Regions from separate parts of the Rhodoferax fermentans genome, predicted to be linked through region 3. Evidence: riboswitches for the same ligand, from Rfam matches in the RefSeq annotation. Region 3 holds a riboswitch; each other region holds the start of a gene.
What was found. Region 3 has a riboswitch for thiamine pyrophosphate ahead of RF819_RS15015 (purine-cytosine permease family protein). Riboswitches for the same ligand answer to the same signal wherever they lie in the genome.
Positions count from the first base shown of each region.

Region 1: linked by a shared signal. The riboswitch ahead of thiC (phosphomethylpyrimidine synthase ThiC) and the one ahead of RF819_RS15015 (purine-cytosine permease family protein) in region 3 are both predicted to bind thiamine pyrophosphate.
Region 2: linked by a shared signal. The riboswitch ahead of RF819_RS16915 (thiamine ABC transporter substrate-binding protein) and the one ahead of RF819_RS15015 (purine-cytosine permease family protein) in region 3 are both predicted to bind thiamine pyrophosphate.

Region 1 is NZ_MTJN01000002.1:3,821,886-3,832,595, forward strand. Features, by position in the region: gene RF819_RS17805 (biopolymer transporter ExbD) at 1-278, shown strand, start outside; gene tolA (cell envelope integrity protein TolA) at 289-1,248, shown strand; gene thiC (phosphomethylpyrimidine synthase ThiC) at 1,302-3,215, opposite strand; TPP riboswitch at 3,301-3,410, opposite strand; gene dnaE (DNA polymerase III subunit alpha) at 4,190-7,753, opposite strand; gene RF819_RS17825 (response regulator transcription factor) at 7,789-8,442, shown strand; gene RF819_RS17830 (hybrid sensor histidine kinase/response regulator) at 8,409-10,376, opposite strand; gene RF819_RS17835 (ABC transporter substrate-binding protein) at 10,373-10,710, opposite strand, start outside.
Region 2 is NZ_MTJN01000002.1:3,622,563-3,633,272, forward strand. Features, by position in the region: gene RF819_RS16900 (hypothetical protein) at 734-1,180, shown strand; gene RF819_RS16905 (ABC transporter ATP-binding protein) at 1,198-1,842, opposite strand; gene RF819_RS16910 (ABC transporter permease) at 1,835-3,484, opposite strand; gene RF819_RS16915 (thiamine ABC transporter substrate-binding protein) at 3,550-4,572, opposite strand; TPP riboswitch at 4,641-4,752, opposite strand; gene pta (phosphate acetyltransferase) at 4,766-6,817, opposite strand; gene RF819_RS16925 (AAA family ATPase) at 6,890-7,435, opposite strand; gene serS (serine--tRNA ligase) at 7,450-8,769, opposite strand; gene ispH (4-hydroxy-3-methylbut-2-enyl diphosphate reductase) at 8,838-9,818, opposite strand; gene RF819_RS16940 (FKBP-type peptidyl-prolyl cis-trans isomerase) at 9,821-10,285, opposite strand; gene radC (RadC family protein) at 10,466-10,710, shown strand, end outside.
Region 3 is NZ_MTJN01000002.1:3,214,911-3,225,620, forward strand. Features, by position in the region: gene serB (phosphoserine phosphatase SerB) at 1-216, shown strand, start outside; gene RF819_RS14990 (TrpB-like pyridoxal phosphate-dependent enzyme) at 213-1,583, opposite strand; gene RF819_RS14995 (extracellular catalytic domain type 1 short-chain-length polyhydroxyalkanoate depolymerase) at 1,681-2,718, opposite strand; gene RF819_RS15000 (DUF4405 domain-containing protein) at 2,891-3,409, shown strand; gene fdxA (ferredoxin FdxA) at 3,517-3,846, shown strand; gene RF819_RS15010 (NAD(P)/FAD-dependent oxidoreductase) at 3,870-4,916, shown strand; TPP riboswitch at 5,112-5,220, shown strand; gene RF819_RS15015 (purine-cytosine permease family protein) at 5,298-6,608, shown strand; gene RF819_RS15020 (FAD-dependent oxidoreductase) at 6,605-7,771, shown strand; gene thiS (sulfur carrier protein ThiS) at 7,768-7,965, shown strand; gene RF819_RS15030 (thiazole synthase) at 7,982-8,803, shown strand; gene RF819_RS15035 (thiamine phosphate synthase) at 8,814-9,776, shown strand; gene thiD (bifunctional hydroxymethylpyrimidine kinase/phosphomethylpyrimidine kinase) at 9,887-10,710, opposite strand, start outside.

The DNA.
Region 1 (10,710 bases), 610 kb from region 3:
CCAGTGTCGGCAAAGCCGCCAAACAACCGGACCAGGTGGTGCAGATTGTGATTGGCAAAAACGAGTCGCTGGAACTCAAGGTGAAAGACAAAACCAGCTCGGTCAGCCTCAAAGAAGTGGCCAATGTGGTCAAAGAGGCGCAGGCCGGTGCCCAGAACCCGGCGGTGGTGATCAGTGCTGACAAAAACGTCAAGTACGAAACCGTGGTCAAGGTCATGGACAGCCTGCAGCGCGCGGGTGTGGCACGGGTGGGCCTGTCGGTGCAACTGGCCAACTGAGTGAGTCAGCATGCACGTTGGGACTGATCGCCTGGAGTTTGCGCCGCCCTCACCACCCGGCATGCTGCGGGCCTTCGTGTTGGCGCTGCTGGTACACGGCTTGTTGTTACTTGGCCTGACCTGGAGTGTGCGCTGGAAACACGACACCCCGGTGCTCAGCGCCGAGGCGGAACTCTGGTCCAGCGTACCCGTGGAGGCCGCGCCCCAGGCAGTTGAGCCCGAACCCGAACCCGAGCCAGAACCGCAACCTGCGCCGCCGCCCAAACCGGCCCCGGTGGTCGAGCCCCCTGCCCCACCACCGCCCAAAGTGGACATTGCGCTGGAGCAGGAAAAACAGCGGCTGAAGAAAGAACAGGCCCGCCTCGAAGAACTCAAGCTGGAGAAACTGCGCGAGAAAGAGCGCCTGGACAAACTGGAAAAAGCGCGGCTTGAGAAATTGAAACAGGACAAACTCAAGCAAGAGCAACTCAAGCAGGAACAGCTTAAACAAGACAAGCTGAAGCAGGACAAGCTCAAACAAGAGAAGCTCAAGGCCGAACAAGCAGCCAAGGCGCAGCAAACTGCTGCGGAGAAGAAACAGGCGGCTTTGGACGGGAAACAGCTTGAAGCCCAACGCCAGAAGAACCTGCAGCGTATGACAGGGCTGGCCGGTGCCAGCGGCGGAGCCAACGCCACCGGCAGTGCGATGAAATCATCCGGGCCATCGGCCAGTTATGGCGGGCGCATCCGTGCCAAGATCAAGCCCAACATCGTGTTCACCGAAGACATCCAGGGCAACCCAACAACGGAGGTCGAGGTGCGTGCCGCACCCGACGGCACCATTGTTGGCCGCAAAATCACCAAGAGCAGTGGCGTCAAAGACTGGGATGAAGCGGTCATCCGCGCCATCGACAAGACCGAAGTGTTGCCACGCGACATTGACGGCAGCATGCCGTCGAGCCTGTTGCTGGTGTTCCGACCCAAGGATTAGGATTCTTTTTAAATAGCTACCAGCCCTTTATGTATAAGGGCTAGAGGCCAATTTCATCCATAAATCTCCTGGCCACCCTGGCGAAACTCGGTCGCCTTGTCTGCCAGGGCCGAGCCCAGCTGTTCGGCGCTGGGTGCTGGGGCGCTGGCCTGGGGCGCAGACGGCACCGAGATACGCGCAAACTCCCGCACCTCCTGCGAGATCTTCATCGAGCAGAACTTGGGCCCGCACATCGAGCAGAAATGCGCCACTTTGGCGTGTTCTTTGGGCAAGGTTTCGTCGTGGAAGGCCATCGCGGTATCCGGATCAATCGCCAGGCGGAACTGGTCTTCCCAGCGGAACTCAAACCGCGCTTTGGAGATGGCGTTGTCCCACATCTGCGCACCGGGGTAACCCTTGGCCAGGTCGGCCGCATGGGCGGCAATCTTGTAGGCGATCAGGCCCTGTTTGACATCGTCGCGGTTGGGCAGGCCCAGGTGCTCCTTCGGCGTCACGTAACACAGCATCGCGGTGCCGTACCAGCCGATGTTGGCCGCGCCCATGGCCGACGAGAGGTGGTCGTAGCCGGGTGACACATCGGTGATCAACGGCCCCAGGGTGTAGAACGGCGCCTCAAAGCACGCGCTGAGTTGTTTGTCGACGTTCTCCTGGACCATCTGCAGCGGCATATGGCCGGGGCCTTCGATCATCACTTGCACGTCATGCCGCCAGGCAATCTGGGTCAGTTCACCGAGTGTGTGCAACTCGGCAAACTGCGCCTCGTCATTGGCATCGGCAATGGAACCGGGGCGCAGGCCGTCACCGAGCGAGAAACTCACATCGTAGGCTTTCATGATCTCGCAGATGTCCTCGAAGTGCTCATAAAGGAAACTCTCGCGGTGGTGCGCCAGGCACCACTTGGCCATGATGGCGCCGCCGCGCGAGACGATGCCGGTGAGGCGGTTGGCGGTGAGCGGCACATAGGCCAGGCGCACCCCGGCGTGGATCGTGAAGTAGTCCACGCCCTGCTCGGCCTGCTCGATCAGCGTGTCGCGAAAAATCTCCCAGTTCAGTTCTTCGGCGCGGCCATTGACCTTTTCCAGTGCCTGGTAAATCGGCACGGTGCCAATCGGCACCGGCGCGTTGCGCAGAATCCACTCGCGGGTTTCGTGGATGTTGTCGCCGGTGGACAGGTCCATAACCGTGTCGGCGCCCCAGCGGATGGCCCAGACCAGCTTGTCCACCTCTTCTTCCACACTGGAGGTGGTGGCAGAGTTGCCGATGTTGGCGTTGACCTTGACCAGAAAATTGCGGCCAATCACCATCGGTTCACACTCGGGGTGGTTGATGTTGCACGGGATCACGGCGCGCCCGCGCGCCACCTCGTCGCGCACAAATTCCGGGCTCATCGGCTGGCTCATCAGCGCACCAAAGGCCTGGCCGGGGCGCGGCAGGCGTTCGCTGGCCAGGCGCTCGGCCAGTTCGGCGCGCACCAGGTTCTCGCGGATGGCGACAAATTCCATTTCCGGCGTGATCAGACCACGGCGGGCGTAGTGCATCTGGGTGACGTTGGCACCCACCTTGGCGCGGCGCGGGCTGGTCTGGCGAACCAGGCGCAAAGTGCTCAAGGCGGGCTCAGCCAAGCGCTGCTGGCCGTAACGGCTGCTCAGGCCGGGCAAGGCCTCGGTGTCCTGCCGCTCGGCGATCCAGCCGCTGCGCAGCGGCGGCAGACCACGGCTGATGTCAATGGCCACCGCCGGGTCGGTATAGGGGCCAGAGGCATCGGGCAGGCGCAAGGGCGGATTGGGCACGCGGCGGGGTTCACCCTGTGTCGGGTCGCTCTTGACCAGCGTGTCGCCAAGCGCCACCTCGCGAAACGGCACCCGGATGTCGGGGCGCGAACCGCTCAGGTAAATTTTGGACGAACCCGGAAACGGGGTGCGGGTGATGCCGCGGGTGATTTGTGTGGTGTCGACGGTGGGTGTCATGGCGGTCTCCAGTAGGTCAAGAAAAGCCTGCCTGGAGTGCCGGGGTCAACCTGGGAAGATCTTGTGAGCCGCCCTAAGGTGCACCGATGCCAATTGCGTTGTTCCCTACGCGGGCATGACCCCGATCAGGTTCAGCGGGTTCCACAGAAGTGGTCTCAGCCTCGACTTTCGTCTCTGGCGCCCCGACAAGCCTGTGCAGTGTAAACGCAGCCTGGTCAGGCGGGGTGGGCTTCAAACTGATGTGTGCTGATAGAAAACCTTCTCTGGGTGCGCCAGGGCGACCGGGCCAGGCGCATGCGGTTTTGGAGCCAAATCACGCGCGGGCGGAGTCGATCAGTACACCAAACGGTGAGACGCGCGCCTTTGGCCCCAAAGCCCGGTCGCCTGACCCAATCACCCTGTCTCAACCGTGTAGGTTTGACGGGAGGGGGAGATTGAAAAACAGCCTCAAACCCTTATCAAAAAAGGGTTGACAGCTATCAGAAAAGATCTGTGTGCTCCCCGAATTACCTGGAGTTTCCGGCTTTCTTGACCCCGTACGGCTTCCAGAAACCCTTAAGGCGTGGTGGCTGAGTCAGGTGACCGGGCTTTGGGGCGAAATGCGCGCGTCCTGGGTATTCGCATACCGCTACGTAGCCCCGCGCGTGCTTTCGCCCCAAAACCGCATGCACCTGACCCAGTCGCCGCGCCGTGCATCGCTGCTGCTTGTTCGACGCCCTGGACGCATTCCCCAAGACATCCAAGGCAACACAAAAGTGCACGTTGGCGGCCAGGCGGTCTGCGCCAACACCTCGCTTTGAATTGCCACCCGGACAAGCAGCTCGCGTTGCGTGACGCTTGCACCGTTCGCCCTGAGCTCAGTGTTTGGGCCTCTACACGCTCAGCCCGCACGAAACTCAAAACATCGGGCCGAAGTTACACGCTATCTATTAAATAGTTAAAGGCCCTTTATCCATAAGGGCTAGATACCAATTTCACCCATAAACTATATCTGCCGTGCCAGGTGCCACCTGCGCCCACCAGCTGGCCAGGGCGGCATTGCTCGGGTAGAAACGGGCGCGTTCACCAAGATTCAGTTCCACAGCAGCGGCGCCCTCGTCGCTCTGGCAGGTCAAAGCCATACGCACCTGCAGTCCATGCACCAGATCACCCTGCTCGGTTTGCTCTCGCTGCGCCGGGTAGTCCTTGATCAACCGCGCCACATCGGGCGCCCTGCCCTGCGCCTGCTTGGGCAGGGTCACCCGCAGGAACTTGCCAAAACGGCAGCGCGCCTGCTCCAGATCCCAGATCTGGGTCACGGTGAGCTGCATGCCACCCGAGAAGCGGTCGGGCTGCTGTTTGCCCATGACAATGATGAGTTCGTCGTCCTTGAGCAGGTTTTTGTGGGCGTTGATCAGCGCCTCGTCGGCGCGTGCCTCGATCACACCCGACTTGTCGTCGAGCTTGAACAACGCCAGCTTGCCGCGCTGGCCGTTGATGATGCGGAAATCAGTGACGATACCTGCGAGCAGCTGTGGCTCGCGGGTATCGATCAGGTCGTCGATGGCGCGCCGCGCAAAACGGCGCACCTCGTCGGCCACCTCGTCAAACAAATGGCCTGACAGATAAAAGCCGACGGCGGTTTTCTCAAAGGTGAGACGCTCTTTGATCCCCCAGGGTGTGGCCTGAACCAGTTCGGGCTCCTGGGTGCTGGAGCCCAGCTCATCGGGGCCCCCAATGTCAAACAGGCTGCACTGGTTGGCGTTGGCCAGGGTGGCGGCGCCAAACTCAAAGGCCAGGTCCACACTGGCCAGCAAGCTGGCGCGGTTGAGGTGGATCGCATCAAAGGCCCCGGCCTTGATCAGCGCCTCGACCGTGCGTTTGTTGATGCGGCTGCGGTCCACCCGGGCGCAGAAGTCAAACAGGCTCTTGAACGGGCCACAGGTGTCACCCAGCGGCCCCACACCTCGGCCCTCGCGTGCCGCCACAATGGCTTCAATCGCTTGTTGGCCGCTGCCCTTGACGGCGCTCAGGCCGTAACGGATGACTTTGTCCGACACCGGCTCAAACCGGCTGACACCGCGGTTCACATCCGGCGGCTCAAAACTCAGACCCATCTTGATGGCGTCTTCCAGCAAGACCTTGAGCTTGTCGGTGTCGTCCATTTCCACCGTCATGTTGGCGCAGAAGAACTCGGCGGTGTAGTGCACCTTGAGCCAGGCCGTGTGGTAGGCCAGCAGGGAGTAAGCGGCAGCGTGCGACTTGTTGAAGCCGTAACCGGCAAACTTTTCCATCAAGTCAAACACTTCGTCAGCCTTGTCCTGGCTGATGTCGTTTTTGGCGGCACCATCGCGGAAGATCTGGCGGTGTTTGGCCATTTCTGCCGCGTCTTTTTTACCCATGGCGCGGCGCAACATGTCGGCGCCACCGAGTGAGTAGCCGCCCAGGATCTGCGCGGTCTGCATCACCTGCTCCTGGTAGACCATGATGCCGTAGGTCTCAGACAACATGTTGGCCACCAGCGGGTGCGGGTACTCGACCACCTCGCGCCCATGTTTACGCGCCACAAAGCTCGGGATCAGGTCCATCGGGCCGGGGCGATAGAGCGCATTGAGTGCAATCAGGTCTTCCAGCCGGGTCGGTTTGGCGTCACGCAACATGCCCTGCATGCCGCGACTTTCAAACTGGAACACCGCTTCAGTCTTGCCCTCTTGAAACAGCCTGTAGGTGGGTTTGTCGTCGAGTGGCAGGTTCTCAAACGCAAAGTTTTCCTGACCCTTGTGGCGTTTGACGATGAACTCGCGCGCAATCTCCAGAATGGTCAACGTGGCCAGACCCAAAAAGTCGAACTTGACCAGGCCCACCGCCTCAACGTCGTTTTTGTCGTACTGGCTCACCGCCGATTCGCTGCCGGGCTGCTGGTAGAGCGGGCAGAAGTCGGTGAGTTTGCCCGGCGCAATCAGCACGCCCCCGGCGTGCATGCCGATGTTGCGGGTCATGCCTTCCAGCTTGCGCGCCAGCTCCAAGAGCGTGCGCACGTCTTCTTCCTTGGCCTCGCGCTCGGCCAGAATCGGCTCCGCCTCGGAGGCGTAGACCATCTTGTCGTCTTTGGGTCGGTCTGGCGGCGGCAATTGCAGGGTGACGGCGACCCCGGGCTTGTTCGGGATCAGTTTGCTGATGCCATCACAAAAGGTGTAACTCATGTCCAGCACACGGCCCACGTCGCGGATCGCCGCGCGGGCGGCCATGGTGCCAAAGGTGGCAATCTGGCTCACCGCGTCCTTGCCGTATTTGTCCTTGACATAGTCGATCACGCGGTCGCGGTTGCCCTGGCAGAAGTCGATGTCAAAGTCGGGCATCGACACCCGCTCGGGGTTCAGGAAACGTTCGAACAGCAGGTTGTATTGCAGCGGGTCCAGATCGGTGATCTTGAGCGCGTAGGCCACCAGAGAACCAGCGCCGGAACCCCGCCCGGGCCCCACCGGGCAACCATTGTTTTTGGCCCAGTTGATGAAGTCACCCACGATCAAAAAGTAACCTGGGAAGCCCATTTTGAGGATGGTGACCAGCTCGAACTCGAGGCGTTCCACATAACGCGGCATCTCGGCCTCGCGTTTCACCGGGTCGGGGTACAGGTGCGCCATCCGAACTTTCAGCCCCTCATGCGAGGCGTAGCGGAAGTACTCGTCAGCGCCCATCACCACACCGTTGACCGGTGGAATGGGAAAGTCTGGCAGCTGCGGCTTGCCCAGCACCAGGCTCAGGTTGCAGCGTCTGGCAATCTCGACACTGTTGGCCAGCGCACTGGGCACATCGGCAAACAGTTCGGCCATCTGTGCCGCGGTTTTGAAGTGCTGCTCACGGGTGAAACGGCGCACCCGGCGCGGGTTGGCCAGAATTTCGCCCTCGGCAATACAAACCCGGGCTTCATGGGCCTCAAAGTCTTCGGGCGCGGCAAACTGGATCGGGTGGGTGGCCACCACCGGCAGCTGCATACGTTGCGCCAGCTGCACCGCGGCGGCCACCTGTGGCTCGTCTTCCGCTCGCCCGGCGCGTTGCAGCTCCAGGTAAAAACGGTGCGGGAACACGTTGGCCAGCTGCATGGCCGCGTCAAACGCGCGCTCTTCGTCCCCCTGCAACAGCGCTTGGCCGATGGGCCCAGCCTGCGCACCTGAGAGGCAAATCAGCCCGCCGTTGAGTTCATTGAGCCAAGCCAGGCTGATGCTGGCCTGGGTTTTTGTGCCGTTTTGGGTCCAGGCGCGTGCCAACAGCTCGGACAGGTTCAGGTAACCGGCATGGTTTTGCACCAAAAGCAACACCCGGGACAGCTGGGTGGCCTCTTTGCCCAGGCCTTCGAGCCATATTTCAGCGCCGATGATCGGTTTGACGCCGCGCTTGCGCCCTTCTTTGTAAAATTTGACCGCACCAAACAGGTTGCTGAGGTCGGTGATGGCCAAGGCCGGTTGTTGGTCCGAAGCGGCAGATTTGACAATCTCGTCGATCCGGTTGGTGCCGTCAATGACGGAAAATTCGGTGTGTAGGCGCAAGTGAACAAACATAACCTGCATTGTAGGAAAGCAGCAAGGCGGTCAAGGTGAAGATTCTGGTGGTGGATGATCATGCGCTGGTGCGTGCGGGCCTGTGCCAGGTGCTGCAGGGTTTGTCACCTCAAGAGACCACCGAGGTGTTCGAAGCCGCCGACTGCACCCGTGCTTTTGTGCTCGCCGCCGCCCACCCCGACCTGGACCTGGTGCTGCTGGACTACCACCTGCCCGACATGAACGGCCTGGCCGCCCTGGCCATTTTTGGTGAGCGCCATCCGGAGCTGCCGGTCGTGATCCTGTCGGGCTCGGCCAACCCCAGCATCGCACAACGGGTCCTGGCCCAAGGTGCGGCCGGGTTCGTCACCAAGTCCGGTCTGAGTGATGAGTTGTTACATGCGCTGCGTCAGGTACTGCGTGGCGAGGTCTATTCACCGCTGGAATTCAGGTCGGCGCACCAAGCAGCCCCGGCCTGTGCCGAAATCAAGGCACCGGTCTTCACACCACGCCAGCAGGAAGTGCTGCAGTTGTTGCTGGGTGGCTGCAGCAACCGCGACATCAGCGAGCAGTTGTCGCTGTCAGATGAAACCGTCAAAAATCACGTCAGCAGCATCCTGCGGGGTTTTGGTGTCAAGACCCGTACCCAGGCGGCTTTGGAGGCCGGCCGTTGGGGTTACGACAAGTCGGCGCCTGTCACCTCCCGCTGATCCGCTTGCTCCATCAACAGGTGGCGCAGCAGGCTGCGTAACTTGGCCGGGCGCACGGGTTTGTGCAGCAGCGTCAGGCCCGCCGCCTGCGCCGCCTGAATCAGCCCGGGATCGGTGTCCCCACTCATCAGACAGGCCGGTGTGGCGGTACCAAGGCGCTGGCGCAAGCCTTGCACCAACTGCATGCCGTTGTGCCCCTCTTGCAAGCGGTAGTCACTCACAATCACATCGGGCACCAAACCCTGGGCCAGACACTCTATTGCGTCCGACGCACCACGTGCCTGCGCCACGCGCATGCCCCAACTGACCAGCAAACCCACCAGGGCGCTGCGGGCCAGGGCATCGTCCTCCACCACCAGCGCACAACGGTCACGCACATCATCAGGCACAACTTTGTCTTTGGTGACTTCTACCTCCAGGGCCTGCGGGCCAGCAGCAGACGGCAAATTCAGGGTAAACCGCGTGCCTCTGCCAGGCAGCGACCTCATGGTCAGAGGGTGATCCAGCAAATTGACCGTACGCTGGACAATGTTGAGCCCCAGACCCAAGCCCTTGGTGCGGTCCCGCGCAGCATTGCCCACTTGGTAGAACTCGGCAAACACCGCCTGTTGGTGTTCCGGCGCAATGCCAACGCCGCTGTCCCACACTTGCAGCTCAACCCGGCCCGAGGCCAGCTGGCGGGCGGCCACCAGCACACCACCACGCTCGGTGTAACGCAAGGCATTGCCTGTCAGATTGAGCAACACGCGGTAAATCAGGGTGGCATCACTCATCACCCACAACGGGGTGGGCCGGACCCGCAAGCGCAGACCTTTGTCGGCGGCCTCGGCACTCAATGCCTGCTGCAACTGGTCAAACAGGCCAGACAGGGCAAATGGTCGTCTGTCCACCTGTACCGCACCGGCCTCCAGACGGGAGATGTCCAACAAACCGTCCAGTAGGTTCTGCATCGCACGTACCGAAGCGTCCAGGTTGCCAATCAGCTCACCCGTTTGCCGGTCATGCGGCAACTGCGCCAGGCGTGACACAAACAAGCCCAGCGCATGGGTGGGCTGGCGCAGGTCATGACTGGCCGCAGCCAGAAACCGTGACTTGGCCACATTCGCCTGTTCCGCCTCCTCCTTTTTTTCGCGCAGGGCTTGGGTGGCCAGCTCGACCTGCTGCTCCAGCTCAAACCGAGCCTCTGACAGGCGTTTGGCCATCAGGTGGATATGACGCTGCAAGTCCTGCAACGGATCGCGTGCAAAAGCCGGGTCGCAGAGCTTGTCCACCGCCGCAAAATCACCCTGGCCAATACGCTCGACCAACTGGGTGATGCGGGTGATCGGGCGGATCACCCCCCGGCTCAAAAGCACCGCCAAAGCCATGCCAAACAACAAACTCAAGAGACCCACCACCCCGCCCGAGAGCAACAAATCGTGTTTGCGGGTGTCCACACTCTGGCGCGAAAACACCATCACCACCTGGCCGAGTTGCACCGGTGACGAAGACTTTTGCACCCCACTTTTTTCGAACAGATCGTCGATCGCCACGGTGCTTGGAAACACCGGCTGTGCCAGCCAATCCAGCCGCCTGTCCGGTGCAAACCCCTGCATTTCAAGCGCACTCATCGGTGAAGAAAAAGCCTGGTCGGCCTGGCCCGTGCTGGCCAGCAGCTGGCCCTTGGTGTTCAGAATGCCCACCCAGCGTACATCGGTCTCTTGCAAAGCGCCCACGGCCAACGCCTGCAATTGCGACACATTGCCCGAAAACAGGCCATATTCACTGGCTACAGCCGCCTGACGCACCACCGCACGGTTGCGCTGGTCATAGGCCGCTTGCATGTCACCAAAACGGGCCAGCAGGAACACCGTGGCCAACAAGATGCTGATCAGGGCCAACGGCAGCAGGGCCGCCAACAACATGCGACTGCGGATATCAAGTGTCTTCTTCATGGGAGTCGCTCCAGACGTCGCAAGGCCAAACGCAGTGCCTGTGCGTCAAGTGTCAGGTCCAACACATGTGCCACCTGGGCATTCACACCCACTTCAAAATCATTGGGCTCCAGCACATGGTCTGGCAGGGGCTTGCCACGCAACACCCCCAGCACCAGCTCGGCCGCTTGCTGGCCCGCCTGCAAGGGTGTGGTGTAGAGCGCCAATACCGCGCCTGCACGCACATAGGCCGGCGAAAAAGCGACAAGGGGAACACGTGCACGAAAACTCGACATCAGAATGTTTTGAAGGGTGTTGCTGTTGTAAATTGCCGGGTCTGCCAAAGCCAACAGCA
Region 2 (10,710 bases), 410 kb from region 3:
TGCGCAGAGCCGCGAAATCGCGCTAGAGGGTGGGGTTTGCCAAATGTTGACAGATGGGTTGACACACGACCCGAAGTGCTTCAATTTGTTGACAGCAGCGTGAACGCTCCAGGATCACCGCAGCGACCGCCCGGCGTGCTCTTGCACACGCGTCTGCACCAGCTCGACACACTGCGCAGCACCTGGCGTGATCCGGGCTGTATCTTGTTGCTTTTGGGAGTCAGTCCGCCAACACCCTGAAAGGCGCTGATTTTTTGGTCGGCCTTACCCCTCAAAATACCCCTAGCGACCAACGAATGGGGGCACATTTGGGGGCACATTTTCACAATTTGCAGAACGAAGTGAGCATTCATGCGGGTTTGCGGGCATGATATGAACGTCACTCTCAAGTAAATCAAGGAAAGCCCACTATCAATACGGTAGTGGGCTTTTTTCTTGGGTGTTTTTACTGTCCAAGCCAGTCGGAGCAAGGTTGGGCAGCGGCCCGATGCTGACGTCACTCCCCCTTGGCCTTGGCTGACCCGTTGGATGCATCACCCTGTGCTTGGAACTTGGGGGCACGCCAGCCATGGCAGCCAGATCGCTCCAACTGCCAACAGAGAACGGACAGATTTTTCTGCGCATCAGCGCTGGACTACATTAGCCCCCATGGCCATGGATCACACCAAGCTGTTGCCGGGTGTGGCCGACAGGTGCTCCAGGGTCTGCCCGACTGGTCAACCAGGAGTTCCCCATGAGCAGCAGCACCCCAAGCGGCACCAAGTCCGCCGTTAAGACCACAACCAAGGTGGCCAAACAGGCGGCCATCAAACCTGCTGCAACAACTGCGGCATGGCAGGCGGCGACCCCGGGTCAGGAGCCATCTCTGCGCTTTTTCCACTCGCAGGCCTTGCGCACCCGCACCCATGCGGTGTTGACCGCGATCGAGGCCAAGCCGGACGCACCGGGCCATGGTGAGGCGCTGGCCGATGTGGTGAACGACCTGATTGATGCGGGCATGGACTACTACTTCTTGCGTGCGCTCAAACAGGCGGAGGTGGGTTTTGTGGCGGAACAGTCCGCACGCCTGGGTTTGTCAGGCGCGGTGCGGCTGCTCAGTTCGGTCAGCCGCAAATTCATTGTGCGTATGGGGCCGCAGCAACTCGTGGTGGTGGCGGGCCACATCCGCACACTGGCCTGATCTCTGCCCTGTTCGTTTCAGCCCGCAGCCACCAGCTGCCCCTGCACCAGACGCACCGACCGGTCGGCCATCTCACGCGCCTCGGCTTCGTCGTGGGTCACCAGCAGGGTGGCCATGCCGATGGCCTGAATCCGGCTGCGAAATTCCTGGCGCAAGACCACCCGCAGGTCGGCGTCCAGCGCTGAAAACGGCTCGTCGAGTAACAAGGCACGCGGTTCGGTGATCAGCGCCCGCGCCAACGCCACCCGCTGCTGCTCACCACCCGACAGGTTCCAGACACGACGCTGGGCCAACTCGGTCAGGCCAAACAAAGCCAGCATCTGCAAGGCCCGGGCACGCGCTTGCATTTTGGGCACCCTTTGTTCGACCAGACCAAAGGCCACGTTGTCGAGCACGTTGAGGTGCGGAAACAGCGCAAAGTCCTGGAACATCAGCGCAAAACGGCGCCGCTCGGGCGCCAGCGCGGTGATGTCCTGGCCGTCCCAGCGGACAGAGCCGGCATCGGGCGCCTGCAGGCCCGCCACGATGTTGAGCAAGGTGCTTTTGCCGCTGCCCGATGGCCCCAGCAGCGCCACAATTTCACCTGCGGCCACCTGCAAACTGAGGTCTTGCAGCAGGGGCAAATCGGCATAACGCTGGTGGATGTGGCAAAGCTCAAGCATGTTGGGTGATGGATGGGTGGGAGGTCTGGCCTGACACACGGCGCGGCAGACGGGGGGCACCGCGCTCGGACACCGGCCATTCGATCAGCAAAAACACCAGCAGCGCCAGCGTCATCAGCACACAGGCCTGCACCATGGCTGCGTCCAGGTTGGCCTGGCCCGGGCGACCCAGGCGCTGGTAGATCAGGGTGGTGAGGGTGGCCCATTCGGGGCGCGACAAAAACAGCGTGACCGCAAACTCACCCAAGGCGGTGGCTGCGGCAAACGCCATGCCACGGCGCAGCGACGGCCGCAGCAGCGGCAATGTCACCCGCCAGAAACAACGCCACGGACTGGCGCCCAAGGTGCGTGCCGCCTGGCCCAGATGCACCGGCAAACTGTCCAACCCGGCTGAGAGTGACTTGGCGACAAACGGATACGCCAGCACCGCATACGCCGCCAGCAGAAGCGGCAAGCTTGCGGTCCACGACGGGTACAACAACAACAAACCAAACGCCACCGTCACCGGCGACACCACAAAAGGCAAAAACGCCGCCGCCCGCCAGGCCACCGAGGCTTGCGCCGCCAACGCATGCAACACACCCAAGAGTGTGGCCATCAGCAGCGCCAAGGCCGAGAACCGCAAGGTGTTCCAGAGAGCGGCCAGGGTTTCTGCATCAAACAGGCCTGTAGCCCCCGTCCATAAAGCGCTGATAGCTTTGATAAATATAGCAAGGATGGGCAAGGCGCAGATCCCAAACAACAGAGCCAGGGCCAGTACCAGCGCCAGCCACTGGGGCGCACCCTGCGGCCGCACACGCGGTATGGGCAACAAACGCAGTGGGGCCGCCAGGCGTTTCTCCAACGCGGCGTAGGCCAGCGCCACCCCACCGGTCAGCCCCAGCGTCCACAGCGCCAACACGCTGGCCTGGCCGAGTTGTAACTCATACGCCACCAGGGTGTAAATCTCGACCTCGACCGTGGCATACCGCTGTCCGCCCAGCACCAGAGCCAGGCCAAATCCGGCAAAACAGTACAAAAACACCAGGCACAAGCTGGACAGCAGCCAGGGCGCAATGGCTGGCCACTCGACCCGCCAGAAGGCACGCCAGGGTGTGGCCCCGAGTGAACGCGCGGCAGCCACCTGGCGGGCATTGACCTTCGCCAGCGCATCCACCCCGGCGCGCACCACCAGGCACAGGTTAAAAAACAGGTTGCCGTAGAGCAGCAGCCAGGGGCCGTCCTGCAAGTGGATACCCAGCGCACCACTGAGCACCCCTCGCGGCCCCCACAGCGCCAGCACGCCCAAGGCCGCCACCAGCGAAGGCACCACAAAGGGCAACATCAGCAGGCGCAACACCAAAGCGCGACCAGCAAACTCAAAGCGCGCCAGCACCCAGGCCAGCGGCAGCCCCAACCCCAAGGCCAGCACACAGGTGATGACAGCCTGCGCCAGCGACCAGATCACGCGCCAACGCAGGTAATCGTCCTGCCAGGGCTGCCACAGCGATAGCCCGTCGGTGCTGCTCAGTGGCCCGGCAAACCCCTCCCACGCCAGGCGGGCCACCGGGGCCAGCAACAGCAACAACAAGGCGGCGGCGGGCAGCAGCGCCAGCCATACACCACGCGGTCGGGCCAGGCGAACCAGCCAGCTGGGCGTCATCACAGCCGCCCCTCACACCACAACACAGCCACCTGCCAAGCTTTCATCCAATGCGTGACCTGGGCCTACTTCAGCACCACCTGCGTCCAGCGCGCCACCCATGAGGCACCTTTGTCAGCAATCACCTGAGGCGGCAGGCTCTCAAACGCGGCAGGTGCGGCGCCGTGGCGCATCACCGGCGCCAGCGGCGTCTTGGCCACCGCGGGGTACATCCACATGCTGGTCTGCAAAGCCTCTTGCACCGGGGCAGAGCGCAAAAAGTCAACCCACTTGAGCGCCGCCGCTTTCTGCGCCGTGCCTTTGATCAGTCCCACCCCTTCGACCTGGCGGAACACCCCACCAGCCAGGTTCAGACTGGCCGTGGGTGACTCGGCGGGCTGGTCCTTGGCATAGAACACCTCGGCAGCCGGGCTGGTGGCATAACTCACCACCAACGGGTAGCTGCCCTTGTTGCGGCTGAACTCGGTGTAATAGGCTTCGCTCCAGCCTTTGACCACCTTGAGGCCGTTGCTTCGCATCTGCGCCCACCAGGCAAAGGCCTTTTCTTCCCCCAGCCCGGCAATCGTGGCCAGAAGGAAAGCGTAGCCAGGGCTGGAGGTGGCCGGGTTGGGCACCACCAGCCAGCCCTTGTAGGCGGGCAGAGTCAGGTCTTGCAGGGTTTTGGGCAAGGGCGTGCCACTTTTGGCGACCGCGGCGCGGTCATAGTTGAGGTTCACAAAACCATGGTCCACGGCGGCCAAGGCATCGCCGAGTTGGGCATCCACCGTGCCTGCGGCCTGGGGCAAGCTGGGTTCCAGCACACCAGCGGCCAGCGCCTTGGCTTGCAAGGTGTTGTCAATGCCGTAGACCACATCGGCCACCGGCTGGGCGCGGGTCAGAATCAGTTTGTTGAGCATTTCGCCGGCATCACCCCCTTTGATGAGGACCAGCTTGATGCCATTTTGGGCTTCAAATTGCGCCAGCAGCGGCTTGGGCAGGGAGAACGAGCTGTGCACCATCACCCGCAATTCATCAGCTGCGTGGCTTGGGGCGGACAAGCCGGAAACAGCCAGCGTGATGGTGGCCAGGACAAACAAACGACGGTTCATGGTGGTCCCTATAAAAAAACACCCGCGCGGTGAACGCACGGGTGATCAGGGACAGGCCAGAGCTGGCCGCCAACAACCCATCACGCTCCCTACGCTGGCATGATCCAGATCAGGTATGGGGTTTTTCTCAGCCTGGCCTGCTGCATTGCTGCGGTAGGCCAGACACCCCCGGTGAAGGGTCGGATTGTAAGGCTCAGGCCTTGGTCATCGAGTCGGCCTGGATGGCGGTCAGCGCGATGGTGAAAACGATGTCGTCCACCAGCGCACCACGCGACAGGTCGTTGACGGGCTTGCGCAGACCCTGCAGCATCGGGCCCACCGACACCACATTGGCCGAGCGTTGCACCGCCTTGTAGGTGGTGTTGCCGGTGTTGAGGTCGGGGAACACAAACACCGTGGCCTGGCCAGCCACCGCGCTGCCGGGCGCCTTTTGGGCAGCCACTTCCTTGACACTGGCGGCGTCGTACTGCATCGGGCCGTCGATCACCAGCTCAGGCCAGCGCGATTTGGCCAACTCGGTGGCGGCTCGCACTTTTTCCACATCGTCGCCCGAGCCTGAGGAACCGGTGCTGTAGCTGATCATGGCGACCTTGGGGTCGATGCCCAGGGCGCGGGCGCTGTCGGCACTTTGTTTGGCGATTTCGGCCAGCTCTTCGGCCTTAGGGTCGGGGTTGACCGCGCAATCGGCATACACCAGCACCTGGTCGGGCATCAGCATGAAGAAACACGAGGACACAATGTTCGAGCCCGGTGCCGTCTTGATCAGCTGCAAGGCCGGACGGATGGTGTTGGCGGTGGTGTGCACCGCGCCACTGACCAGGCCATCGACCTCGTCAACCGCCAGCATCATGGTGCCCAGCACCACGGTGTCTTCCAGAGAGGCCAGCGCTTGCGGGGCGGTCAGGCCCTTGCTCTTGCGCAAGGCCACCATCGGCTCGACAAAACGCCCGGCGATCTCGGTCGGGTCCAGAATCTCCAGGCCAGCAGGCAACTCCACACCGATGGCGCTGGCCACCGACTCGATGACCTGACGTTTGCCCAGCAAAACACAACGTGCCAGGCCTTTTTCGGTACAGATCACGGCGGCACGGATGGTGCGGGGTTCATCCCCCTCGGGCAAGACAATGCGTTTGTTGGCGGCGCGCGCCTTTTGCATGAGCTGGTAGCGGAACGCTGGTGGCGACATGTGGGTCGACGCCGCATTGTCCAGACCGGCGCAGATGGCGGTGGCATCGAGCTGCTCCACCACACTGTCGATCACCAGGTTCATGCGGGTGTGGTCGTCCTGCGGCACGGCCAGCGGCAGGCGGCTGACACGGGCGGCGGTACCAAAGCTGTCACCATCGGTGCGCAACACCGGCAAGCCACTGTTGAAAGCCATGGCACCAAAACGCTGGATGCGGGGGCTGATGAAACTGTTGTGGGTCAACACCAGACCCGCCAGTTCGATGCCGTTGCTGGCGGCCAGCGCGGTGGCCAGCATCACATCGTCACGGTCACCGGCGCTGATCACCAGCACACCGGGTTTGAGGCGCGGAATCACCTCGGACACCGAACGGGCGCACAACACGGTGTCACGCACACGGCGGGTGGCGATATCGCCCTCGATCATCACCTCGGCGCCCAGGTAACGCGCCACATCCAGGGTACGCGGTGCGGAGAGCTCGGGGTTTTCACGCACCACACCAAAAATCGGCACACCACTGAGCTGGCTGGCCACGGCGGCTTCGTCAAAGTCGATGCCCACGCGGTTGAAGATGACACCTTCCACATGGCGACCCGAGTTACGGATACGCGCAATCATGTACTGGGTGTGGGCAATGCCCTCGGCATCGGCACCACTGGCCACCAGAATCACATCGGCCTGCAGGCTGCGCGAAATATCGCTGGAGAGCTGAGGGATGAAGGCGCGCGTCGGGTCGGTGTGGATGCCTTCCACCACCAGCACGTCCGCATCTTTGGCACTGGCCATGGCCAGGCTCACGATGTCTTCCAGCACTTCGGCGGTTTTGCCGCTGGTCACCTGCTGGGTCACCAGTTGCAGCGGCAGCGGGTCAGGCGTGGAGACGGCCTGACAGATGCTGCGGGCAAACAACACCGACGGTTCCGATTCCGGGCTGTGTTTGGTGACCGGTTTGAAAAACGCCACCTTCAAACCACGGCGCTGCAAAGCGCGCAACAGGCCCAGGGACACCGAGGTCAAGCCCACATTGGGTTCCGTGGCCGACAGAAAAAACGTACGCATGGAAATTGGCTCCAGATGATGAAATGCAGGCCCTATTATCCTAGGGGTTAACCCGTACGCGTAAGAAAATTGTCAGGTTTCATGAGCTAACGCAAACATTGCAGCCTGCAACCGAGCCGCCCCCACCCCGCTGACCCGTACCACCGATGTGTGCATAGCCAACTGCTGTCCCAGCAGATGCTGCACCGCAGCCTGCACCGCCAAGCCGTCCCGCTGCAAACCATCGGCCACCCAGGGCAGATCCGGCTGCAGCCAGAGTGTCATCGCGTAAGACTGGTGGTGCAAGTGGGCGGCGGCCAGCAGGCTGTTATCCGCAAAATAAAACTGGCTGTAGACCGCCGTCAGCAAGGGGCCGCATTCACAGAAAAGCATAGCGCCCTGCCCTTGATTTATAAGGGCTAGAGCCTGATTTTCTGCATCAATCTGCGCCTGCATCAGGGCCGCTTGTTCATCGCGCCGGGGTGTGCGTCCATGGCGGACACACCAGTCACGCAAGAGTTCAGGCACCACCTGGCCACCGGTCTGCGCCGCCAACTGCTGGGCCAGCGTGCTTTTGCCGGTGCATTCGGCACCGATGAGGCAAATCAGTCGGGGCGCCTGATCGGCCACACCAGTCACCCAGCGACCAGAAATCAGGCCGGGCGCAGGGTGTCCAGGCCGCCCAAATAAGGCCGCAGCACCTCAGGCACGGTGACCGAGCCGTCCGCGTTTTGGTAGTTCTCGAGCACCGCTACCAGGGTGCGGCCCACCGCCAGGCCGGAGCCGTTCAAGGTGTGGACCAGCTCGTTTTTGCCTTGTGCGTTTTTGAAGCGGGCCTGCAGGCGGCGCGCCTGGAAGGCCTCGCAGTTGCTGACCGAGCTGATTTCACGGTAGGTGTTTTGTGCGGGCAGCCAGACCTCCAGGTCATAGGTCTTGGCGGCGCCAAAACCCATGTCGCCGGTGCACAGGCTCATCACGCGGTAAGGCAGGCCCAGTTTTTGCAGGATGGCTTCGGCGTGGGTGGTCATCACTTCGAGCGCTTCGTAACTTTTCTCGGGGTGCACGATCTGCACCATCTCGACCTTGTCAAACTGGTGCTGGCGGATCAGGCCACGCGTGTCGCGCCCGGCGCTGCCGGCTTCCGATCGGAAACACGGGGTGTGGCCGGTGAGCAGCATCGGCAGTTCCGCTTCAGCCAGCACCACATCACGCACAAAGTTGGTCAATGGCACTTCGGCGGTGGGGATCAGGTACAGCGCGGTGTTGTCGGGCTGGGCTTCACCTTCTTGTCCACCTTTTTTGGCAGCGAACAGGTCGCCTTCAAACTTGGGCAACTGGCCGGTGCCACGCAGGGTTTCGCCGTTGACGATGTAGGGCGTGTAGCACTCGGTGTAGCCGTGTTCCTGGGTTTGCACGTCCAGCATGAACTGGGCCAGCACCCGGTGCAGGCGCGAGACCTGGCCCTTCATCACGGTAAAGCGCGAACCAGTGAGCTTGACGCCCATCTCGAAGTCCAGGCCCAGCGGTGTGCCCACATCCACGTGGTCCTTGATCTCGAAGTCAAACGTCCGGGGCGTGCCCCAGCTGCGCACCACCACATTGCCGTGTTCGTCGGCACCCAGCGGCACACTCTCGTGTGGCAGGTTGGGCACCGCCAGCAGCAGGGTTTGCAGCTCGGCCTGGATCTGATCCAGCCGGGTGGCCGAGGCGTCGAGCTCGTCCTTGATACCGCCCACCTGGGCCATGGCCGCAGCGGCCTCGTCATGCAAGCCTTTGCCTTTGAGCATACCGATCTGTTTGCTGGCTGCGTTGCGCTGGGCTTGCAGAGCTTCGGTGCGCATCTGGATGGTTTTGCGCTCGGTTTCCAACGCGGTGAAGGCTTCCACATTCAGGAAGGTTTGCGGGGTTTTGCGGGTTTCCAGGCGTGCCACGGCACTGGGCAGGTCTTTGCGGAGCAGGTTGATGTCTAACATGGTTTTATATGAAAAATGGGGCTCTAGCCCTTATGAAATAGGGGGAGATGACTATGATTCGTATAGCATCAAGATCGGGCAACAGGCGCAGCGGCCTCGTCATCCAGGTCCAGCCGCAGCCCTTTGGGCAGCGGGAACTTCACCGTCTCGGGCTGACCCGGCATGGTTTGCACCGACACCGCACCGAGCGCCTTGATGCGCTCCACCACCTGGCGCACCAGGATCTCAGGCGCCGAGGCACCGGCGGTCAAACCGACGCGGCTGCAGCCTTCAAACCAGTGCGGCTGCAGGTCTTCAGCGCGGTCGACCATGTAACCCGGTGTGCCGAGCTTGCGCGCCACCTCGGCGAGCCGGTTGCTGTTGGAGCTGGTCGGGCTGCCCACCACAATCACGATGTCGACCTGCGAACTCATGAGCTTGACCGCGTCCTGCCGGTTCTGCGTGGCGTAACAGATGTCCTGGTGTTTGGGTTCGCGCACCATCGGGAAGCGGGCCTTGATGGCCTGGGCGATGTGGGCGGCGTCGTCCACACTGAGTGTGGTCTGGGTCACCACCGCCAGCCGTTCGGTCTGGCGCGGGCTGACACGGGCCACATCCTCGACCTCTTCGACCAGGTGGATGCCGCCGTCGAGCTGGCCCATGGTGCCTTCCACCTCGGGGTGGCCCTTGTGGCCGATCATGATGAACTCGTAACCTTCTTTGGCCAGCTTGGCCACCTCCACATGCACCTTGGTCACCAGCGGGCAGGTGGCGTCAAAAATCTGGAAACCCCGGCGTTCAGCCTCCTGCTGCACCGCACGGCTCACACCGTGGGCAGAAAAAACCAGCGTCGCCCCCGGTGGGACGTCATCGAGCTCTTCAATAAAGATAGCACCCTTGGCTTTGAGGTCGTCCACCACATAGGTGTTGTGCACGATCTCATGGCGCACGTAAATCGGCGCGCCAAACTTGGTCAGGGCTTTTTCGACGATCTCGATGGCCCGGTCCACCCCGGCGCAAAAACCACGCGGCTCGGCCAGCAGGATGTTTTGAACAGCGGCGGTAGGCATGTTCACAACACCCCGATCAGTTGCACTTCAAAAAACACCGGCTGACCCGCCAGCGGGTGGTTGAAGTCGAGCTGCACCGCGTCGCCCTTGGCATCGCTGCGAAAGCCCAGAATCACTCCGGCAAACTCGCCCTGCGCGTCGGGGGTAGGGAACTTGAGCACCTCACCCACCGCGTATTGCTCGTCCTGTACACCCAGCTCCACCAGCTCCTGGCGCGCCATCCACTGCACCATGTCGGCGCTGCGCTCACCAAAGGCGACCCCTGCGGGCAACTCGATGGTGGTGTGGGTGCCCTCGGGCAGCCCCAGCAGAGCCGCCTCCAGCGCGGGGGACAGCTGACCTGTGCCCAGCGTCAGGGTCGCGGGTGAACCCTCAAAGGTGCTGACCACCACCCCGGCCGAGCCGCTCAAGCGGTAATGCAGGGTCAAAAAAGAGCCGGGAGAAACGCTGGCGACGGTGCTTGTCATGCTGATCCTGTACCTGAAAAGGAAACCAAAAAGAAAACGCTGTCCGTGTGGCGGCACCGATGGTCGAGCCCCGTGGTCTGGCCACAAAGCCCCAGAACCAAAACCGAGGCACATCAGCGCATAAACTGCCCGCATTGTAAAAGCCCCCTGCCCTGCGCCACCCCAAGTCGACTTCAGACCATGCCGCTCAAAGACCTGCCCCCCGATGCCCGTCCGCGCGAAAAGCTGCTGGCGCGCGGCCCCGGCGCGCTCAGCGATGTCGAGCTGCTGGCGCTGCTGCTGCGCACCGGCATCGTTGGCAAAGGGGTGCTGCAGCTGGCGCAGGAGCTGCTGCAGCTCAAGCCCCGCGCCGATGGTTGCGCCGGGTTTGACGGCATTGCTGGCCTGCTCAACGCCAGCGCCGACGACCTCAAACGGGTCAAAGG
Region 3 (10,710 bases):
GCAGAAAAACGCACCATGCTGTTGCACACCTGCGCCCAGCTCGGGATCGACCCGAGCCAGGCGATTGCCATGGGCGACGGTGCCAACGACCTGCCGATGATGGGTGTGGCTGGCCTGTCGGTGGCTTACCACGCCAAACCCGCCGTGCGGGAGCAGGCCAAGGTCTCGATCGAGTCCGGCGGACTCGACCGGCTGCTGGAGGTGATGCAGGCTTAAGCGGGTTCGGGCACGCTGGGCAAACCGGCCAGTGCCATGGCCAGCTCGGCCTCGTCGTAACTCTCGTCGCTGAGTTGCCCGGCAAAGTACTTCTGGTAGGACGCCATGTCAAAGTGGCCATGGCCCGACAGGCAAAACAAAATCGTCTCAGCCTTGCCTTCACGCTTGCAGCGCAATGCCTCCACAATGGCGCCGCGCACCGCGTGGTTGGCCTCGGGCGCCGGCACGATCCCTTCGGTGCGGGCAAACAACACCCCGGCCTCAAAACACTCCACCTGTTTGTAGGCCACCGCTTCAAGCAGACCCAGCTCCCTGGCGTGCGACACCATCGGTGCCATGCCGTGGTAACGCAGACCACCGGCGTGGAAACCTGGCGGTGTGAACTGGCTGCCCAGGGTGTGCATCTTGGTCAGCGGCGTCATGCCCGCCGTGTCGCCAAAGTCATAGGCGTATTTGCCACGTGTGAGCGACGGGCAAGCGGCCGGTTCCACCGCCACGATGCGTGGTTTGGGTCCACCACGCAGACCATGGCCAATGAACGGAAAAACCATCCCGGCAAAGTTGGAGCCGCCGCCGGTGCAGCCCACCACCACATCGGGCCAGGTGTCGGCCATCTCCATCTGCTGCATGGCTTCCAGGCCAATGACGGTCTGGTGCAACAACACATGATTGAGCACCGAACCGAGTGCGTATTTGGTGTCGTCACGCTGCACCGCCAGTTCCACCGCTTCAGAGATCGCAATACCCAGGCTGCCCGGATGGTCCGGGTGTTTGGCCAGGACTGATCGGCCATAAACCGTTTCATTCGAGGGTGAGGCCACACAACGTGCGCCGTAGGTCTCCATCACCGCGCGGCGGTAGGGTTTCTGGTCAAAGGACACGCGCACCTGGAACACCTCGACCTGCAAGCCGTAGTGCCCGCCCGCAAAAGCCAGCGAGGTACCCCACTGCCCGGCGCCGGTTTCGGTCACCAGGCGTTTGACTCCAGCCTCTTTGTTGAAAAAGGCCTGCGGCACCGCGGTGTTGGGTTTGTGGCTGCCCGCCGGGCTCACACCTTCGTACTTGTAATAAATTTTGGCGCAGGTGCCCAGGGCTTTTTCCAGCCCATGGGCGCGGTACAGCGGCGCCGGGCGCCACAAGCGGTACACCTCACGCACCGGTTCGGGGATCTCGATCTCGCGCTCGGTGCTGACCTCTTGCAGGATCAAGGACATCGGAAACAGCGGCGCCAAGTCGTCCGGACCCACCGGCTGCATCGTGCCGGGGTGCAGCACCACAGGCAGCGGCTTGGGCAGATCCGCCTGCAGGTTGTACCAGGCCTTGGGCATCTGGTCTTCGTTGAGGAGAAACTTGGTCTGCTTGCTCATGACGGGTCCTTCAGGTTCAGAGGGTGACAAAAAGGCGCTGGACAACAGGGTCCGAATCGCACAAATTGTGCCCCAGCCTGGGGCAGAAACCCTTGACTCAAAGGGGTTGTCGGTTGAAATAGTCCCACATCACCTCATTGGCCGACAAGGCTTGAGAAGGTGGCTCACCACCACGTGGCTTGTGACCTCCAGGCCAGGAGTGCCCACCGGTGTCGGTCACACACAGCTGCACCTGTGCGCCACCTTGGCACGGTGCATAAGACTCACACAGGGCACCGGCCTGCTCCAGCATCCGCTTCGGGGCCTGGCTACAAGCATTGAGTCCGGTCCACTTGCTTACTGTGGCTGGCACCGATGTGTATTCGGTCTCGGCCGATTTGATGGCTGCAGCGGGCCCGACACCGCCATGGAACAAGACATGGTCATCATTTTTGGCATGGATGTGCAACACCGACACCGGCTTGCCCGGCTGGCACACACGGGTGTTGTCGGTGCCCGCCACAGCGGCAATCGCGCTGAACACATCGGGCGCCTCACAGGCCAGGCGGTAAGCCATCATGGCACCGTTGGACATGCCGGTGGCATACACACGGCGTGGATTGATCGGCAGCTGGGCGCTGATCTGGCTGACCATCTGGCGGATGAAACCCACATCGTCCACCTGCCCGTCACGGGCCGCACCACAGCAGTTGCCAGCGTTCCATGTCGCCAGCTTGCCCCCCGCAAACCGGCTGTACCCGTTGGGGAACGCCACCACAAAACCTTCACGTTCCGAGGCACTGATCAGCCCGTAACGGCTGTCGTCTGCCTGGAAGTCCATGTTGCCACCACCACCATGCATCGCCACCAGCAGCGGCAGCGCTTGGCTGGTCAGATCACGTTGGGGCACATGCACCAGGTAACTGCGCAACAGGCCCTGATGCACCAGGCTCAGGCGGTAGTCACCCGGCTGGGTGATGGTGGTCGGGCTGGTCGGCGCGGGGGCACGCTCGGCCTGGCGTTGCTGCAGCCGCTCTTTGAGGCGCTGGCGCAGCACGCCGTCCTGTGCCACGGCGGATGAGGACAACAACACACTGGCGCACAGCAACCAGAACATCCGCTTGAGCGGCGACAGCTTGGGCGGGCAGCAAAACATGGGCAAACCTCCACAGCGGCATAAAAGCCGCATTCTGCCCATCACCTGCTGACAGATGGCCCTGTTTTGAGCGGCTTTACCGCAGGTTCACACGCACTTGATGCAACTTCAAACCCGGCTTGGACAATCCTTCCCAAGCCCTCTTGACCCTTTTTACACACAAGGAAATACCATGACTCTGAACGCACAACGCCCCTGGATCACCCCGCTGGTGACCGGCATTTTTCTGCTCATGGCTGTCACGGGCAGCCTGATGTTTTTCCACATAGACATCGGCCTTAACAAAACCGCGCACGAATGGCTGGGCTGGGCCATGGTGGTGGGGGTGTTGTTGCACGTGGCGCTGAACATCAATGCCTTCAAGCGGCACCTGGCCAACACCACCGGTCGCTGGGTGCTGGGGGCCAGTGCTCTGCTGCTGGTACTGAGTTTTGTGCCACTGGGAGGAGCTGCCGGTGGCAAACCACCCTTTGTGGCACCGGTGCAGGCCTTGGCCAGAAGCTCCCTGACCACGGTGGCCGACGTGGCGGGCATCCCCGTGACCGAGCTGCGCGCACGCCTCGCCGCTGCCGGTGTGGCCAGCCAGAGCGACGAACAAAGCATCCAGGACCTGGTGGGCAAGGACATGGGTCAGCAGATGCGTACCCTGGGCCAGGTGTTCGCCAGCAACACCAACGGGGCCGCGCGTTGACTTGATACATCTCAATGTGTCTTGGCGGCATAACTTCTATGCTTGCGGCAGGCCTTGCGCAAGCATTTAAAATCCCGTCCTTTTAATACAACCGTAGACCACTCAACATGACCCATGTCGTCACCGAAGCCTGTATCAAGTGCAAATACACCGATTGCGTCGACGTGTGCCCCGTGGACTGTTTCCGCGAAGGCCCGAACTTTTTGACGATCGACCCGGACGAGTGCATCGACTGTGCTGTCTGTATCCCGGAATGCCCAGCCAACGCCATCTACGCCGAAGAAGATGTGCCCAAAGACCAGCGCCACATGACCCAGCTCAACGCTGAGCTGGCGCAATTGCCCAGCTGGAAAACCATCACCAAGCGCAAGGCACCACTGCCTGACGCTGACGATTGGAAAAACAAGACCGGCAAGCTCTCCGAGCTGCAACGCTGATTCTTCACGTCTGACACCCCACCGTGATCCAAACCGACGCACTGGTCATCGGCGCCGGACCCGTTGGTTTGTTCACGGTGTTTCAACTGGGGCTGCAAGGCCTCCAGGCCCAGGTGGTGGACGTGCTCGACGCGCCGGGTGGCCAATGTGCCGCGTTGTACCCGGACAAACCCATTTACGACATCCCCGGTGTGCCGGTGTGCAGCGGGCGTGAGCTGACGCAAAACCTGCTGCGGCAGATCGCACCGTTTTCACCCGGTTGTCATTGGGACCAGCTTGTGAGCAGTCTGGAAGTACAAGCCGACGGCCGCTGGCTGGTGAGCACCGAGCGCAAGCACCAACCTTGCCAGCAGTTCCTGGCGCGCACCGTGGTGGTGGCAGCCGGTGTGGGTGCGTTTGTGCCCAAAGAGCTCAAGCTCGACGGCCTGGGTCCGTTTCTGGGCCAGCAGCTGTTTTACAAAGCGCCCCCGCCCGAGCTGGTCAGCGACAAAGACATCGTGATAGTGGGTGGTGAAGACGAGGCCGTGGCCCAGGCTGTCCATCTGGCCCAAGCTTGCCAAGCACGCAGCATCACCCTGGTCTACCGGCGTGAGGTCTTGCAGGCCAGCGAAGACACCCTGGCTGAATTTGCCGTTTTGCGCGACGCTGGTCGCATCCACTTTCAAGCCGGGCAAATCACCGGTATCCAGACAAACGACCAGCGATTGACCGGTGTGACGGTGAGCACCCCGGACGACCAGACCCTGAACCTGCCGCTGGACTTGTTGCTGGTGTTCCAGGGCATCAGCCCCAAACTCGGCCCGGTGGCGCAATGGGGTCTGGCCATGGAGCGCAAACAGCTCACCGTGGACACCGCCAGCTTTGCCACCAGCGCACCGGGGATTTTTGCGGTGGGGGATGTGATCACCTACCCTGGCAAAAAGAAGCTGATCGTCTGCGGTTTCCATGAGGCCACCTTGGCCGCGTTTGGCGCGGCCGCGCTGGTCCACCCGGAAGCCTCGACGGTGCTGCAGTACACCACCAGCAGCGCACTGCTGCAGCAGCGGCTTGGGGTTTTGCCAGCGCCCTGAGAACGGCTCGGGCACCACCCAGCTGGATGCCCAACACCCTCGAGTCAACACAGCGGCCCTTGGCCAGAGTTATCACTTTTGATAGCTATCTGCCCAGATACCATAAGGGCAAGAGGCCAATTTGGCATCCAACACGGGATGTCAGCCTGGTGCAGGGTCACGCAGGCTAGAATCCGCCACGCGCCAGTCACCTGGTGCACACGCTAGGGGTGTTGGCCCGCAGCACACGCTGTGGGCCGACTGAGAGAGTCCCTTTGAACCTGATTGAGGTAATCCTCGCGCAGGGAAGCTGGTCCAAGCACGGGGGTTGCCGCCTTCTCAGACAACGTTTACCCGTCACGATCTACGCTGACCTGCCAACTTTTTGCATGGAGCAAACGGATGGCAAACAAACCTATTTCACCCAACCCGGCGTCGAATTCGGCGCTCTCACCCATCGCCGTCAGCGAGCGGGTTTTCAGCTGGAGTGACCACACCGCCCTGTGGTTCAGCCTGGGTGTGGGCCTGCTGGTGATGCAGATCGGCGCCTACCTGGTGCCTGCCGTGGGCAGCCGCGACGCGGCGGTGGCCATTGTGCTGGGCTCGCTGGTCGGCGCCGGCCTGCTGGCCTGGACCGCGCGGCTGGGCTGCAGCACCGGCCTGTCGAGTGCGGGCCTGATGCACGCCGGCTTTGGCAGCCAGTTTGCACGCCTGCCGGTACTTTTGAACATGGTGCAGCTGATCGGCTGGACCACGTTTGAGCTGGTGATCATGCGCGACGGCACCCGCGCGATCAGCCTGCAGTCCTTCGGGCTGGACCTGGGTGACACCTCAGGCCTGCTTGTCAGCACCCTGCTCTGGGGGAGCGTGCTGGTGGCGCTGCTGGCGGGTTCCATGACCCGTTTGGTGCGCCAACTCATCAGCCACATCGCCTTGCCGCTGGTGATTGCCTCGCTGCTGTGGCTGAGCTGGCAGTTTGGCAGCCAGTTGCAGGCGCAAGGGCTCGCCGCATTCTGGGCACGCCAGGGTGACGGCAGCATGGGCCTGTTGTCAGCGATGGATCTGGTGATTGCGATGCCGGTGTCCTGGTTGCCGCTGGTGGCCGACTACGCGCGCCACGGCAAAAACGGCCGTAGCGCGATGAGTGGCACCTGGCTCGGTTACGCGCTGGCCAACATCTGGTGTTACGCCTTGGGGGTGATGGTGGTGAGTGTGGCGCAGCCGGGCACCGACCTGGTCACCGCGCTGCTGCTGGCACAAGGGGGTTTGCTCGCGTTGAGCCTGATTCTGGTGGACGAAATCGACAACGCTTATGGCGATGTGTACTCCGCTTCGGTGTCGGGCCAAAGCCTGCGCGGCAGCTGGAGCATCCGCCAATGGGGCCTGGTGCTGGCGGTGCTGTGTACCGCACTGGCGCTGGTGTTGCCAATGCACAGTCTGGAGCCGTTTTTGCTGCTGCTCAGCTCGGTGTTCGTACCGCTGTATGGGGTGATTCTGGGGCGGCTGGCGCTGGGTTCACCCAGCCTGGCCGTCTCCAACAAAGCCGTGGACTGGATGGCCGCTGGCCTGTGGCTGCTGGGCATTGTTTGTTATCACCTGTTGGCCAACTACGCGCCGCAGTGGGGTTCTGCCCTGCCCACGCTGGCCCTGACCTTCACCCTGGCCTGGCTGACACGCCCCACGACCGCTGCCTTGCGTGAGGTGCACGCATGAACATCACGATTTTGGGTGCCGGCCTGATGGGCCGACTGCTGGCGTGTTCACTGGCACGCGCAGGCCACACACTGACTGTTTTTGAGGAACGTGCGGCCGATTCGCGCGGTGCCGCCGCGTTTGCCGCGGCCGCCATGCTGGCGCCACTGGCCGAGTCGGCGGTAGCCGAGGACGAGGTGGTGCGCCTGGGCCAACACAGCCTGACGCGCTGGCCCGAGCTGATCGCCGCACTCGACACCCCGGTGTTTTTCCAGCGCGAAGGCACACTGGTGGTCTGGCACCGCCAAGACGCGCCCGATGCCCAACGATTTGGCCAGCTGCTGGCCGCCACCGGCGCACGCCTGCCCGATCTGCCGCAGCCACAAACGCTGGACTCAGCAGCGCTAGAGGTGTTGGAACCCGGCATGGGCAGCCGTTTTGCCCACGGCCTGTACCTGCCCGGTGAAGGCCAGCTCGACAACCACCAACTGATGGACGCGCTGCTGTTCCAGATGCTGCGCCTGGGTGTGGACTTGCACTGGGCCAGCCCGCGTAGCCCGCTCGACTTCAGCCCTGGCCAAGCCGGTGAGCCCGACTGGCTGCTCGATTGCCGTGGCCTGGGTGCGCAGCCGCAGTGGCCTGAGTTACGCGGTGTGCGTGGCGAGATCGTCACCTTGCACGCGCCCCAGGTGCGCCTGTCGCGCCCGACCCGGCTGATCCACCCGCGTTACCCGATCTACATCGCGCCTAAACAAGAGGGCTACTTTTTGGTCGGCGCCACCGAAATCGAGTCGGACGACACCTCACCGATGAGCCTGCGCTCGGCACTTGAGCTGCTCAGCGCTGCCTACACCGTGGACAGCGGTTTTGGCGAGGCCCGCATTGTGGAGCTGGTGGCGCAGTGCCGCCCGGCCCTGCCCAACAACCTGCCCACGGTGCGCTGGCTCGGCACACGTTGTTTGCAGGTCAACGGCTTCTACCGGCACGGCTATTTGATCGCCCCCGCGATGCACGATGTGGTGCTGGAGCTGATGGCCAGCGGCAGCTCGCCCCTGGCACAAGGCCTGGGGCTAACCGGTTTGGTCCAAACCAGTGCCCCCTCACCCCGGCCCTCTCCCGAGGCGGGAGAGGGTGACAACAGTCGCGGCGCGATGCTCTCGGCCTGCCTGGAGGCCGCGCCATGAAGGTGTTCCTCAACCAACAACCCTGTGAGTTGCCCGCCGGGGCCACACTGGCCCAGGCGGTGGCAACCAGCCAGTTAACACCGCCTTTTGCGGCCGCGCTGAACCGGCAATTTGTGCCCAACACCCAGTATGCACAGACCCCGCTGCAAGAGGGTGACCAGATTGAATTGATCGCCCCAGTGGTGGGCGGCTGAACCCATCGTTACATCCATGAACACAGATCACATCTCCCCTGACACCCCACCGAACGACCCGCTGATTTTGTACGGTGAGTCCTTCGCCAGCCGCCTGATGCTGGGCACCGCGCGTTACCCGTCTCCCGGCATCCTGCAGGCGGCGGTGCAACGCGCCCAACCCGCGATGTTGACCGCCTCGCTGCGTCGGCAAAACCTGGACAGCAGCCAAAGCCCCAACCGCTTCTGGCAACTGCTGGCCGAGCTGGGTGTGCCGGTGTTGCCCAACACCGCCGGTTGCCACACGGTGGCCGAACTGATCACCACCGCGCAGATGGCGCGTGAGGTGTTTAACACCCCGTGGCTCAAGCTCGAACTCATTGGCGACGACTACACGCTGCAGCCCGACACGCTGAACATGGTCGACGCCGCCCGCCAGCTGATCCAGGACGGCTTCAAGGTGCTGCCCTACTGCACCGACGACCTGGTGTTATGCCAGCGGCTGGTCGATGTGGGTTGCCAGGCGCTGATGCCCTGGGCCGCGCCGATTGGCACCGGCAAAGGCCCGATCAACCCGTATGCCTTGAAGACCCTGCGCGCCCGCCTGAAAGTGCCGATGCTGGTGGACGCGGGCCTGGGCCGACCGTCACACGCGGCGCAGGTGATGGAATGGGGCTTTGACGGCGTCTTGCTCAACACCGCGGTGGCGCTGGCCAACGACCCGGTGCGTATGGCTGGTGCTTTTGCCGCCGCCACCCAGGCCGGGCGTGATGCTTTTCTGGCCGGCACCATGGCCGAAAAAGCCTCCGCCGTGCCCAGCACACCGGTGTTAGGCACCCCGTTCTGGCACCAGACCTGATACCCGCTCTATGACCCACACCGTGAGCCACCTGGCGCAAGCCATAGTTAATGCCCATGCCGCGCTGGCACTTGGCGCCTCCAAGACTTCTAAGCTTTTTGAGCCTCCAGCCCTTATCCATCAAGGGCCAACAGCTATCAAAGATGAGGCAAGCACCGAGGTTTACCAGGCCGCCCACCAAGCCTGCCTGGCGCTGGACTTTGACGAGGCCGACGCCCAGTTAATAGCCCGCGCCTGGCAAGCCCAAACCCAGCGCACCGGCCAGTTTGACACCGACCAGTGGCCCACCGAGCCCGAGGACTTTGGCCTGCGCCCCCGGACGGACACCGAGGTCTTTGCCCCCTGCCCGCAGAAATTGGGCCTGTACGCGGTGTTGCCTAACGCGGCATGGGTGGGTCGAATGGCGCGCGCCGGGGTGCCCACGGTACAACTGCGTTTTAAATCCGACGACGCACAAACCATCACCCAGGAGGTGCGTGCAGCGGTCGAGGCGGTGCGCGGCACCGAGGCGCTGCTGTTCATCAACGACCATTGGCAGGCCGCCATCGAGGCCGGGGCTTACGGTGTGCATCTGGGGCAGGAAGACCTGGACAGCCTGAGCGAGGCCGACCTGGGCGCCGTCCGCAGCGCCGGGCTGCGCCTGGGCATCAGCAGCCACGGATATGCCGAGATGCTGCGCGCCGCCCACCATGGCCCCAGCTACATCGCGATGGGCGCGGTGTTTGCCACCACCCTCAAACGCATGGCCACCCCACCCCAAGGTCTGGCGCGTCTGCAGGTCTACAGCCGCTTGCTGCGCCACTACCCCACCGTGGCCATTGGCGGCATCGACCTGGATCGCTTGGGCGCTGTGCTGGCGTGTGGGGTCGGGTCTGTAGGGGTGGTGCGGGCGCTGGTGGCGGCAGACCAGCCAGAGGCGGCGGCAAATGCATTGCTGGCGCGAATGGAACAACTCGGTCCGCCAGCCTATTGATCTGGCCTCATCAAGTCAGAACCTTTCGCCCTGAACTTGTCGAAGGGCTTCGACAGGCTCAGCCTGAATGACAACAGTAACGGATGGCGCAATAACTAATGACGGCCTTGTCAGTGCTCGTTGGGCCGCCCAAGGTCCCGCAAGCGCGGAGTCTCACCATCAAGACCATCCGTGTCTGGCATCACCAGCAAATCGGCAATCTTTGCGCGTGGTGCAGGCGAACTCTCTGAGCACGGACAGACCCGCATCACCACCGGCGCAAAGCCGTGGTTCAGCGGGCCGCTGCCTTGGCCGGTTTTGACGGTGGCGCCGGCGGCCATGGCTTGGCGCACAAATTCTCGGGCCTGTTGCACCGCGTCTGGCAGGGTGTGGCCCAGCGCCAGATAGGCGGCCACGGCGCTCGACAAGGTGCAGCCGGTGCCGTGGGTGTTGGGGCTGTGGATGCGTGGGCCATGCATCCAGACGGGTTCGGCGCCCGATGCCAGCAGCAGGTCCACCACCTCTTCGCCGGGCAAATGGCCACCTTTGAGCAACACCGCCCGCGCGCCCTGGCCCAGCAACGCCTGGGCGGCGGGCAACATGTCTTGCACGCTGCTGAGCGGTTTGCCCACCAGCAAACCGGCCTCGTCCAGGTTGGGGGTGATCAGCGCCACCCGGGCAAACAGCTCGGCCACCAGCACATGGATGGCCTCCGCGTCGATCAGTACCGCGCCGCTGGTGGCCACCATCACCGGGTCAAACACCACATGCGGTGGCTGGTGTTTGTCCAGCGCCTGGGCCACGGTGCGCACAATGTCTGGCGCGTGCAACATGCCGATCTTGACCGCGTCCACGCCAATGTCTTCCATCACCGCGTCGATCTGGTCACGCAGTATGTCGGGCGGCACACCGTGGATGCTGCGCACCCCACAGGTGTTTTGTGCGGTGAGTGCGG